DNA from 4 places in the Erwinia sp. SLM-02 genome. Region 4 is predicted to be linked to each of the others. Evidence: predicted binding sites of a transcription regulator. Region 4 holds the regulator's gene; each other region holds the start of a gene.
The links. The regulator CRP, encoded in region 4, controls carbon source genes, mostly activating them, when cyclic AMP is high. The targets are predictions, from matches to a motif close to ATGTGANNNNNNTCACAT.
Positions count from the first base shown of each region.

Region 1 (3,126 bases), on a different contig from region 4:
GGTCTGCGCAGCAAACGCCTCATGCATGTCGATCAGCGTCAAATCGCTGAGGGTAATGCCCGCCCGCTCCAGCGCCAGCGGTGAAGACCACGCCGGACCGAGCAGCATATCCTCACGCACGCCAATCGCGGTAAAGGCATAGCTGCGCAGATAGCCCAGCGGGGTAATGCCGAGTTCGCGGGCGCGGGATTCGGTCATCAGGATCACCGCCGCCGCGCCGTCGGTGAGCGGCGTGCTGTTGGCGGCGGTCACCGTACCGTGGCGGCGATCGAACGCCGGTCGCAGGCGCGCATAGTCTTCCGGCTTTGAGTCAGGGCGAACGTTATTGTCCTGCTCCAGCGCGGCGCGCCACGGCGGCACAAAAGCGGTCATCACCTCCTGATTCAGCAGACCCTGCTGCCAGGCACGGGCCGCGCGCTGATGGGAGCGATGCGCCAGCGCGTCCTGCTGCTCGCGGCTGATGCCGTGACTTTTTGCCATCTGTTCGGCGGTATCCCCCATTCGCAGCCCGGTGGAGTACTCAGCGACTGCCGGCGGCACCGGGAGAAGATCGCGCGGGCGAAGCTGGCTGAACAGTTTAAGTTTTTGCGACAGGGTACGCGCCTTGTTGAGATCCACCAGCGTTCTTGCCAGCTTGCGGCTGACGCCAATCGGCAGTACCGAGGACGAGTCCGCGCCGCCGGCAATCCCCGCCTGAATGCTGCCCGCCATCAGGCTTTCCGCCACGTTCGCCACCGCCTGAAAACTGGTGGCGCAGGCGCGGCTGACGCTGTACGCATCGGTATGGACGCTCAACCCGCTGGCCAGCACGATTTCCCTGGCAATGTTCGGCGCTTCCGGCATCTGCACCACCTGACCGAATACCAGCTGTTCAATCACCTCGGCGGGAATTTCACTGCGGGCCAGCAGTTCGCTGACCACCATTCTTCCCAGCTCCAGCGCAGGGATGCCGTGGAAGGCCGTTGCCTGCTTAGCGAAGGGCGTGCGCAGTCCGTGAGTAATGGCGATACGGTCGCCCTGGCGCGTCAGCAAAGGTAGCGCTTTGCTCATGGTTATCACCTGTTTAGTGTCGAAGGACGGCATCACTGCCAAAGAGGTCTGACCTCCTCAGTGTTAACCAGAATAAGACGGGGCGCTACGACGGGAAGAAAAAAATGCGAGAGAAAACACGGTTTATGGGGAGCATGGCACTCCCCACAGCCTGTCAGCACGGACGGGCAGGAAGATTAGCGCAAACCAAGCTGGAAGATCAGCGTTTCGGCCTGGCAACAGAAGGTAAAGCTGCAGTCGAGCACCACCCCTTCCGGCGTTTCGGTCAATGCACTCTCAATTACGCAGGGATCGGACTCAACCTCACGCGCTTTCGCCGACAGCGACGCAAGCATCGCTTCAGCTTCGCTACGGCTGGTGAAAGTACGGCTGTAGGTCGCCGTACAGTCGGTGTTATCCATTACGGTGCCCACATCGACGCAGCAACAGGCTGCCGTTTCGCTGGCACTGCAGCGGTTAATCGCATCGGTCATTTCATCCTCCGGCTTGCCGCTACAGGAGAGCGGCGGGTTAATTTAAGACTAAATCCATTTTACGCCTGACGCTTTTCTGGCTCCAGCAGGTGCGCGAAATGAGGCCGTTAAGTGATGAAAATCACACTAATATTTGATCCACCGCAATCTGAAGCGATGTGCGAAATTTCAGCCTGTAAGTTTTTGTTAGGCAGATCTCTTTTCTTGCATCATTTTGGAAATAAGTCGAAAACATTATTGCAACATCTGTACAGGTCGGACCTATACTTGGGCCACTGGTCTGATTTGTTGCCCGTCAGTCAGTCCCTACAATCCGCGATCCCTTGTTACTTCAGGTAACAGAGTTTAATAAAATCTAATGAGGTTGTGGTTATGAACCATAAAAACCTGTTTACGAAATCTACACTTGCCGTGGCAGTGGCCCTTGTTTCTTCAAATGTGTTTGCGGCTGGCTTTCAGCTGAATGAATTTTCCTCTATTGGTTTAGGCCGTGCTTACTCCGGCGAAGGTGCGATGGGCGATACCGCCGCGTCCGCCAGCCGTAACCCTGCAACCATGGCGCTGATGGATCGCCCGATGTTCTCCGTCGGCGCAGTATTTATCGATCCCGGCGTTGATATTGACGGCCAGTCGGCCAGCGGCAACAGTCTGGATGCCAGCAATATCGCTCCTACCGCCTGGGTGCCGAACATTCACTATGTGCAGCCGCTGAACGACCAGTGGTGGTTGGGGGCCAGTGTCACCTCTAACTACGGCCTGGCGACCGAGTTCAACGACAGCTATACCGCCGGGCCTTACGCCGGTAAAACCGATCTGACCACCATGAACTTCAACCTCAGCACCGCCTACCGCCTGAACCAGCACTTCAGCTTCGGGGTGGGGTTTGATGCGGTTTATGCGCGTGCCAAAATTGAACGCTACGCCGGTGAATCCCTCGGTTCGCTGGGGATCCCGGCCAATACCCAGATCGCGCATCTGAAAGGTGACGAATGGGGCTACGGCTGGAACGCCGGTATTCTGTATGAAGTGGATGACAATAACCGCTTCGGCCTGACCTACCGTTCAGAAGTGAAAATCGATTTCGACGGTGACTACCGCAGCAGCCTCCCCAGCGCGATTAACCCGCTGAACCAGGCGCTGGGCCTTGGCCTGCCGTTTGGAACCGATGGTAATACCATTCCGGGTGCGCTGACGCTGAACCTGCCGGAAATGTGGGAAGTGTCCGGCTTCCACAAAGTGGCACCGAAGTGGGCCGTACACTACAGCCTGGCGTACACCAGCTGGAGCCAGTTCCAGGAGCTGAAAGCCACCGGCACCAGCGGCCAGCAGCTGTTCTACAAGGATGAGAGCTTTAAAGATGCTTACCGCATCGCGCTGGGTACCACCTATTATCATGACGATCACTGGACGTTCCGTACCGGTATCGCCTTTGATGACAGCCCGGTTCCGGCACAGACCCGCTCTATTTCCATCCCTGACCAGGACCGTCTGTGGCTGAGCGCCGGTACATCCTATGCCTTCAACGAAGATGCCTCGGTTGACGTCGGCGTTTCCTATATGCACGGCCAGCACGTCACGGTGAAAGAAGGCCCCTATACCTTTA
Region 1 covers NZ_JAQISN010000001.1:2,555,435-2,558,560, forward strand. Annotated here, with positions in the region: gene fadI (acetyl-CoA C-acyltransferase FadI) at 1-1,050, opposite strand, end outside; gene PGH32_RS11785 (YfcZ/YiiS family protein) at 1,227-1,523, opposite strand; gene fadL (long-chain fatty acid transporter FadL) at 1,896-3,126, shown strand, end outside.
Region 1: the regulator CRP is predicted to act here: its motif matches at 1,633-1,650, upstream of PGH32_RS11785 (YfcZ/YiiS family protein).

Region 2 (3,126 bases), 210 kb from region 4:
GGGCACGCCCGGTCACTTGCACGGGGCGGCTATGGCATTATCGGTAGTAGACTGGAACACCCGGAATAATATTGAGTGCTCGCACCTCACCGCCAGCAACGCGGCTTTTCCGCTGCACACCCATGAAGAATATGTTATCAGCGCCAATCTCAGCGGCGTTGAACAGCTCACGCTGAATGGCCGCACCCTGCCGGTCCTCGCTGGTGATATCACCATTTATAACCCTGAAACGCTGCAGGCTTCGCGATTTGGCGACACGCCGGTAGAGTTTTTCAGCGTTCATCTCCCTGCCGGTGTTTTTGCGGATCTTGCGGATCGCCCACTGCCGATCCTGCGCGAAGGCGTGCTGCGCGATCCGCAGCTGTTTGCGGCGATCTGCGACTACGTTCGTTCTCCCACCGACGATCGGATCCAGCAGCAAAACCTGCTGTGGCTGACCCACTGCCTGTTACAGCACGGCAGCGACGAAGAGATGGCGGCGGCACCGGAAGCGATTGGCAGGGCGCTGGACTGCATGCGGGATAATCTGACGGAAAAACTGACCCTGGACGGCCTGGCGGCGGCGAGCGGGCTGAGCAAATATCACTTTGTCCGCCAGTTTCGTCAGGAGATGGGCGTGGCGCCGCTGCAGTATCATATGCAATTACGCCTCGCGGCGGCGCGCAACCTGCTGCGCCACCGGCACAGCACGCTGGACGTGGCGCACCGGCTTGGTTTCTACGATCAGAGCCACTTTATCAACAGCTTCCGCAAGATGATGGGCATCACGCCGCATCACTATCTGCGTATTATCAGCCGATAAATTCACGATAGCCGGAGATAATCACGTAGCCGGCGAAGTAGCAGAAAATCACCGCCGAGGCGATATAGGACCAGCGCAGCATTTTATTGCCCAGCATACGGCCGCCGAGGCTGCCAATCGTACAGAGGACCACCGTCCACACCACGCCCGCGAGGAAAAATCCCGACAGGAACCAGGCCGAAGCGGCCGGGCTGCCGGTGCCCATGCGTGAAATCAGCGCGCCGCCTACGGCGGCAAACCACAGGATTGCGGTGGGCGAGGAGACGGCGAGGAAGATACCGCGCAGGAAGTTCTGCCGGATGCTCAGCGCCTGCCCGACATCGCCCGCGCTGAGTTCCGGCACCGGACGCAGCGCGCTCAGCACCATTTTCCAGGCAAACCACAGCAGGATCAGCGAGCCGCCGATCCACAATACCCAGCGCACGGTGGTGAACTGGAGCAGCACCGCCATGCCGGCCATGGCGAGGATCGCATAGATCAGATCGCCCACACAGGTGCCGATCCCCAGCCACAGGCCGTGAAAATAACCGCGCTGCATCGCCAGGGTTATGATGGCGATATTGGCGATGCCGATATCCAGGCACAGGGAAAGACTCAGTAAAAAACCATTATAAAAGGGCATGGCAGGGCATCCGTTAAGCACAATATCGGCATTATCGGTCCGCATAGGGTTAAAATATTGGAAAAAATTGCGCAGCGTTCTGGCTCAAGGGGGAATAAAAGTCACCGGACGGCAGAATGATGTTTTGCAGCACTCCTCACTGTTTTTGGCGATAAATGGTCTGTTTTTGTGATCTGGTTCAAAAAATCTTGCCTGGAAAAACACCGTTCGTTATAATTTGCGGTGTATTTTTCAACAATATTTGTCACAGGCAATCATGAAAAAATTCTTCCGCAACGTGTTTCGCTCTTATGTGAATACCTTCAAACACGTTCCGCCGGGCGCGGTTCGCTAAACCCGCCAAGTTTACACCCTCGATAACCGCGGTCAGGGACTGGACCGATGGTTATCACTTATTCCCGCTTTCCTGACTGTTGCAAAAAAAACGTGCCAGCGGCACGGTGATATGCAATTCTGTGGGTTATGAAAATGACCCGGCTGTTCCTCACCGCGACCACCACAACCACGACCGCTTCTGGCGGGTCGGGGTCGGTTTGCGTGCCTGAGAAATAGCACATCCGCTTCGTCCCGCCGGTTTCCGACGGGGCTGAGTGTTTCTCCGTCGTGGCCGGTTAACGGTAATCAAGGAGAAATATCATGTCCGATGCATCCGCGCTGTTAGTGATCGATATGCAGGCAGGTCTGCTGCATGCCCCACAGCCCCCTCACCAGAAAGATGAGCTGATTGCCAACACCATTCGGCTGATCCATGCTGCCCGCGCGGCACAGAAACCGATATTTTTTGCCCGGCATACCGGGCCGGAAGGTTCGCCGATTGCGGTCGGCAGCCGGTTCTGGCAGCTGGCGGATGAGCTGCCGCTGGAGGCTGGCGACAGGTATTTCAATAAAACCCGCCCGAATTGTTTCTTGAATACGCCGCTGCTGGCTGAACTGCAGCAGGCGCAGGTGAAGCGGCTGGTGATTGCGGGCATGAAAACCGACTACTGCGTGGATACCACCTGCCGGGCGGCGGCGGATCTGGGATTTGAGGTGGTGCTGGTCAGCGATGCGCACAGCACCACAGATAATGCGGTACTCGGTGCGGCGCAGATCGTTGCCCATCACAACGCCACGCTGGCGGGGCCGTTTGTCACCTTGTTGGCAACGGACCAGGTGAGCTTTTAACGCAAAGCAAAAGGGGCAGCCATCAACGATGGCTGCCCCTTCAGGCAACAAAGCTGGAAACTCGCTCCGCTTAGATCGGGTTTCCAGTCCGTTAGCGATTACTCGAAATCAACCCAGGTCGCGCCCGCGTCGGCGGACTCAACGCAGCGCTCCACCCACTGCACGCCCGTCACGCCGGCGTGAACGTCCGGATACCAGAAGTTCTCCAGCAGCGCTTTATCGCCGCGATCGCTGGCATCCATCGCCACCGCGAAGCGGCGGTAGAGGTTAGACCAGGCTTCGAACAGCCCTTCCGGGTGGCCGCCGCCGATGCGGTCCTCTTCCAGCGCGCGCGGCGCGAGGTAGCCCATACCGCGTTCCAGAATCTGCACCGGCTCACCCTGCACTTCGTAGCGCAGCTGGTTTGGCTGCTCGTCCCACCACTCCAGGCTGGCTTTCGATCCGATCACGCGGATCTTCTGCCCGTGCATCGATCCGCAGTTGACCGCAGAACACCACAGCGATCCGACCGCGCCGTTATCGTATTCCATCAGCACAA
Region 2 covers NZ_JAQISN010000004.1:199,219-202,344, forward strand. Annotated here, with positions in the region: gene PGH32_RS20135 (helix-turn-helix transcriptional regulator) at 32-802, shown strand; gene PGH32_RS20140 (LysE family translocator) at 792-1,424, opposite strand; gene azuC (stress response protein AzuC) at 1,681-1,758, shown strand; gene PGH32_RS20145 (cysteine hydrolase family protein) at 2,061-2,588, shown strand; gene PGH32_RS20150 (Gfo/Idh/MocA family protein) at 2,687-3,126, opposite strand, start outside.
Region 2: the regulator CRP is predicted to act here: its motif matches at 1,591-1,608, upstream of azuC (stress response protein AzuC).

Region 3 (3,126 bases), on a different contig from region 4:
AATAGGGCGGAGCCAGCAGGCGATAGCCAATATAGTTAAACAGCGTAACGAAAGATCCCATCAGCAGAAAACCTTCTGCGAACAGCAGAGGCAGCCCGCTGTCGCGCCAGTGAAGGCGGAAATTAATCGCCAGCGTACGCGGTTTCAGGGGCGTGGGGCGGAAGTGCCGCGAGTCCGGCAGAATTTTCCAGAACATCACTGCGGAAGCCAGTGCGAAACAGCCAATCACCGCCACCGCGACGCGCCAGCTGCTGTAATCGGTAATGATGCCGCTGAACAGGCGTCCACTCATCCCGCCGATGGAGTTGCCGCTGATGTACAGCCCCATTGAAAAGGCGACCACCGTGGGGCTGATCTCCTCGCTGAGATAGGTCATTCCCACCGCCGCCACGCCGCTGAGCGACAGACCGGTCAGCGCACGCATAACCAGAATGCCGTGCCAGCTGGTCATCGTTGATGACAGCAGCGAGAAAATCGCCGCCAGCATCAGCGATGTCACCATCACCGGCTTGCGGCCCAGCGCATCGGAAAGCGGGCCGGTGAACAGCATGCCCAGCGCGAGGAATCCGGTCGCGATGGAGAGGGAAATACTGCTGCTGGCAGGCGTAACGCCAAACTCCTGAGACAGCACCGGCAAAATGGGCTGGACGCAGTAGAGCAGGGCGAAGGTGGCCAGCCCGGCGGAAAACAAAGCCAGCGTGACGCGCATAAACTGCGGCGACCCGCGGTTGATGTAAACGCTGGCGGGGTTATAGCGGGGGGCGAGGCGGCTGGCAGGCTCTTCAAGCGTAGCGGCATGCGTTGAGCGATTCACTTCAGGTTCCTTAGCGGGTGGGCTGGGTATCTCCATGGAAAAGATAAGAAAAACCTATTATGATGTCTAATATATTAATTATCTCAAATGATATGTTTAAAATATGAATATCGAGCTTCGCCACCTGCGCTATTTTATTGCCGTTGCTGAAGAGCTGCATTTCGGCCGCGCCGCGCAGCGGCTAAATATTTCCCAACCGCCGCTGAGCCAGCAAATCCAGATCCTTGAACAGGAAATAGGGGCCAGGCTGTTTGCCCGGACCAACCGCAGCGTGCGCCTGACGGCCGCCGGAAGGCAGTTTCTGCTGGATGCCCGCTTAATTCTGCAGGGCGTTGCTCAGGCGGCTGATAAAGCGGCGCGACTGCATCGCGGCGATGAGGGGGAGCTGCGCATAGGTTTTACGTCTTCCGCGCCGTTTATCAGCGTGGTGTCCGACGCGCTGTTTACTTTTCGCCAGCGCTATCCGGCCGTCCACCTGCAAATGCAGGAGATCAACACCCGCCAGCAGCTTGCTCCGCTGATTGACGGGCGGCTGGATCTGGGGGTGATGCGCAACACGCCGCTACCGGAGACGCTGGACCATCAGCTGATCCTGCAGGAGCCGATGTATGCGCTGGTTCACCGCGATCACCGGCTGGCCGGACGCGAGGAGATAAGCGTGGGCGAACTGGCGAAAGAGCCGTTTGTTTTTTTCGATCCCCAGGTCGGCACCGCGCTGTATACGGAGATTTTAACCCTGCTTCAGCGCTATCAGATTGAGCCGAATATCGCGCAGGAAGTGGGCGAAGCGATGACGATTATCGGCCTGGTTTCCACCGGGCTGGGCGTGTCAATTTTACCCGCGTCTTTCCGCCGGGTTCGGCTGGCGGACGTCGTCTGGATCCCCCTGCAGGAACGGGATGCGCTGTCGCAGGTCTGGCTGGTCTGGTCGCGACTGCGGGAGCGTCCGGCAGTAATGTCCGCAATGATGTCACTGCTGCTCCCCGACGACTAAATCGTGGAAAACATGAGCGCTATTCTGTGGTTTATGTGCTGCAAATCACATATCGAATCAAATATTTGACCTTGTGTGCGAAGTGTTTCACCATGAGCGGTAAGCTTTATTTTGAAGCGTGAAAATAAGCGGGAGCTGGGGTGTGATTGCGGACAATCAGCCTGGTCATATTGACCAGATCAAACAGACCAATGCCGGTGCGGTCTATCGGCTTATCGACCGGTTTGGCCCTATCTCGCGCATTGAACTGTCAAAAAAGGCGCAGCTGGCCCCCGCCAGTATTACCAAGATTGTCAGGGAAATGCTGGAAGCGCATCTGGTGAAAGAAACCGAATTCCAGGAGCCGGGCAGCCGCGGCCGTCCCGCCGTCGGGCTGGTACTGGATACGGAAGCCTGGCATTTTCTTTCGGTGCGCATCGGCAAAGGCGATATCACCATCGCCCTGCGGGATTTAAGCAGCAAACTGGTTGTAGAACAGCAGTTTGCACTGCCGCCCGCCGATCCTGAACCGCTGCTTCAGCGTATTATCCATGTTATCGATCGGTTCTTCGTCATCCATCAAAGCCTGTTAGAGCGACTGACGGCCATCGCGATCACCCTGCCGGGCAGAGTCAACGGTCAGGCCGGCATTGTCCACCGCATGCCGTTTTACCAGGTTGATGATATGCCGCTGGGGCCGGAACTGCAGTTGAGAACCGGGCTGCCGGTCTTCATTCAGCACGATATTTGCGCCTGGACCATGGCGGAATCGCTGTTTGGCGCCTCGCGCGATGCCAGCGATGTGCTGCAGGTAGTTATCGATCATAACGTCGGTGCCGGGGTGATTACCGGCGGCCGGCTGCTGCACGGCGGGGGCGCAACGCTGGTGGAGATCGGCCATACGCAGGTCGATCCCTGGGGAAAACTCTGCTACTGCGGCAATCACGGCTGCCTGGAAACCGTCGCCAGCACCGAGAACATGCTGGAGCTTGCCGCCCAGCGGATGCAGGCGTCTATGAGTTCCTCATTGCACAATCAGCCGCTGTCCATTGAAACCCTGTGCGACGCGGCGCTCGGCGGTGATCAGCTGGCCTGCGATATTATCACCGGCGTCGGCGGCAGCATTGGCCGCATTCTGGCCATTATGGTGAACCTGTTTCATCCGCAGAAAATCCTGATCGGCTCCCCGCTTAACCGCGCACACGCGATATTATTCCCGGCCATCGACGCCTGCATCCAGCAGCAGTCGCTGCCCGACTACGGCGCCACGCTGTCGGTAGAGCCCACCGAGTTTCTCAACCAGGGAACCATGCCCGGTGCGGCGCTGGTTAAAGATGCA
Region 3 covers NZ_JAQISN010000001.1:1,459,166-1,462,291, forward strand. Annotated here, with positions in the region: gene PGH32_RS06765 (MFS transporter) at 1-814, opposite strand, end outside; gene PGH32_RS06770 (LysR family transcriptional regulator) at 918-1,808, shown strand; gene mlc (sugar metabolism global transcriptional regulator Mlc) at 1,951-3,126, shown strand, end outside.
Region 3: the regulator CRP is predicted to act here: its motif matches at 1,842-1,859, upstream of mlc (sugar metabolism global transcriptional regulator Mlc).

Region 4 (3,126 bases):
TATAGCTCGCCCCGACCGCCGCGGTCATACCACCGAGCATCTGTTCCATCATTTTTGGGATTTCAGTACGCGTTTTTTCACTCAGCGTGCGCAGCGTGCCTCTGAGATGCGCCGTATCCGGAATAACGTTGTAGCCCCCGTCGGCCATAAAACTGGCGATACTGAGCACGGCGCCCTCGTTAGGATCCAGCCTGCGTGAAACGATTTGCTGCAGCTCCTGGACTACCCCGGCCCCTAACACCACGGGATCGCACGCCGTATGTGGCAGAGCGGCATGCGAGCCTTTCCCCTGCAGGATCAGATCGAAATTATCACTGGCCGCGCTGAAAACACCTTCGGTGTAACTCACCGTACCGGTTGGAAATGCCGGCATCACGTGCAGGCCAAAAATCATCGAAACTCCGTCAAGCACGCCCAGAGAGACCAGCTCCTGCGCCCCGCCCGGCGGAACCTCCTCCGCATGTTGAAAAATAAACTTCACCGTCCCGGCAATCTGTTTTTGCAGCTGGCAGAGCGCCCAGGCCGCGCCCATCAGCATGGCCGTATGCGAATCATGACCGCAGGCGTGCATGACCCCGTCATTGCGCGAGGTAAAAGGCTCCTGGTTCAGCTCGTGGATCGGCAAGGCATCCATATCGGCACGCAGCGCGATACAGGGGCCGGGGCGCGCCCCTTTTAACTCCGCCAGCACGCTGTTTGGCGTAGGGCGGGTGAGCGTTAATACGCCAAACTGCTGGAGCTCACCGGCAACATAATCCGCCGTCTTTTGCTCATGAAAGGAGAGCTCGGCATTTTGATGAATATGCCGACGCCATTGCAGCACTCGTGGGGTGATTTCCTGAATCAGTGACGCGATTTGAGATTTCATAGTTACTCCTTTAACGGTGAGAGGCGCTTCCAGCATGACTCCATCCGATGGCGACCTTCACCGTCAGCAGGGAACGGCATGACACCGGTAGCGCGGATACCGTGATAGAAGCATAAAATAGCGTCATCTCCGTGACGAACCGTGCCATAGCGTGATTGTTTATCGACCGTGATCCCCGTGGCAACGAGGCAAATCAGGGAGGTCGCGGCAGGCCTGCACACCGCTTTACCCGCAACAGAAAAGGCCGCTCCGCCTTTTAGCACCCTGCTGAAGCGAGACAACATGAGACAACACGAGACAGCCAGGTCAAGCTGTGCTACAAACGGTGCTGTATTAATATTCTGGCATTGCAATGCATGGTGAAAACGGGACAACAGGATGAGCCAGACTCTTAATGGTATGGCCCGTTTGATTTTCCTATGGGAAGCGCCTGACAGGGAATTCCGTCCCTGTTTACCCGAAATATTTCAAAAAGCAGTTAACATTTCTGCAACCTGAGTGATAAAAAGGGTATATTTAGGCACGATTACAATAGAGGATAACAGCGAATGGTTCTCGGCAAACCGCAAACAGACCCAACACTCGAATGGTTCCTGTCACATTGCCATATTCACAAATATCCATCCAAAAGCACCCTGATTCATCAGGGTGAAAAGGCAGAAACCCTCTACTACATCGTCAAAGGCGCAGTAGCGGTGCTGATCAAGGATGAAGAAGGCAAAGAAATGATTCTTTCCTACCTCAATCAGGGCGACTTCATTGGCGAACTGGGTCTTTTCGAAGAAGGCCAGGAACGTAGCGCGTGGGTGCGCGCAAAAAGTGCCTGTGAAGTAGCTGAAATCTCTTATAAAAAATTCCGTCAGCTGATTCAGGTTAACCCTGACATTCTGATGCGTCTTTCTTCGCAGATGGCACGCCGTCTGCAGGTCACCTCTGAGAAGGTCGGTAACCTCGCCTTCCTGGATGTGACGGGGCGTATTGCACAAACGCTGCTGAATCTGGCCAAACAGCCAGATGCCATGACCCACCCGGATGGTATGCAGATCAAAATCACCCGTCAGGAGATCGGCCAGATCGTGGGCTGTTCTCGTGAAACCGTGGGCCGTATTTTGAAAATGCTGGAAGATCAAAACCTGATTTCCGCGCACGGTAAAACTATCGTGGTTTACGGTACGCGCTAAGCGGTTCTGACTCTGGGGCGCGACAGCCTGGTCGCGCCCTTTTTTATGTGGTGTTAGGCATGTGGCGGAGAATCATTTATCACCCTGAAGTCAACTATGCACTGCGGCAAACGTTGGTGCTGTGCCTGCCGATAGCCATTGGCTGGCTGCTGGGCGATCTCAGACAGGGTTTACTCTTCTCGTTAGTTCCCGCCTGCTGCAACAACGCCGGTCTTGATACCCCCCATAAACGCTTTTTTAAACGCCTGATTATTGGTGGCAGCCTGTTTGCCTTCTGTAGCTTTCTGATCCTGTATGCGGGCGAAAAAGGGGTGCCGTTGCCGATCATTATGCTGGTGATGGCTCTGTTGCTGGGCGTCACTGCGGAAATCAGTCCGCTGCACGGTCGGCTGCTTCCCGCTTCGTTAATTGCCGCCATTTTCACCCTCAGCCTTGCCGGCAGAGTCCCCCTCTGGCAGCCCCCGCTGCTCTATATTCTCGGCACCATTTGGTACGGCCTGTTCAACTGGCTGTGGTTCCGGCTGTGGAAAGAGCAGCCGATGCGGGAAACGCTAAGCCTGCTCTACCGCGAACTGGCCGACTACTGCGAGGCAAAATATACGCTGCTGACCCGGCTGACCGATCCGCAGACCGCGCTTCCGCCGCTGCTGGCTCGCCAGCAAAAAGCGGTTGACCTGATTAATACCTGTTATCAGCAGATGTATATGCTGTCCGCCAGCCAGGATAACCACTACCAGCGGCTGACGCGTGCATTTCAGGTGGCGCTGGATCTGCAGGAGCATATTTCGGTCAGCCTGCATCAGCCGGAAGAAGTTCAGAAACTGGTGGAGCAAAGCCACGCCGAGGCGGTGATCCGCTGGAACGCACAGACCATTGCCGCCAGGCTGCGGGTGCTGGCCGATGACATTCTCTATCATCGCTATCCTGAACGTTTCACCATGGACAAACCGCTGCAGGCGCTGGAAAAAATATCCCGGCAGAACAAAGACAATCCGGTGGGCAATTTCTGTTATTACCACTTCAGCCGTATCGCCCGCGTGCTCCGCACCCAGCGACCGCTGTATCGACGCGATCTGA
Region 4 covers NZ_JAQISN010000004.1:410,634-413,759, reverse strand. Annotated here, with positions in the region: gene PGH32_RS21050 (amidohydrolase) at 1-868, opposite strand, end outside; gene crp (cAMP-activated global transcriptional regulator CRP) at 1,417-2,049, shown strand; gene PGH32_RS21040 (YccS/YhfK family putative transporter) at 2,109-3,126, shown strand, end outside.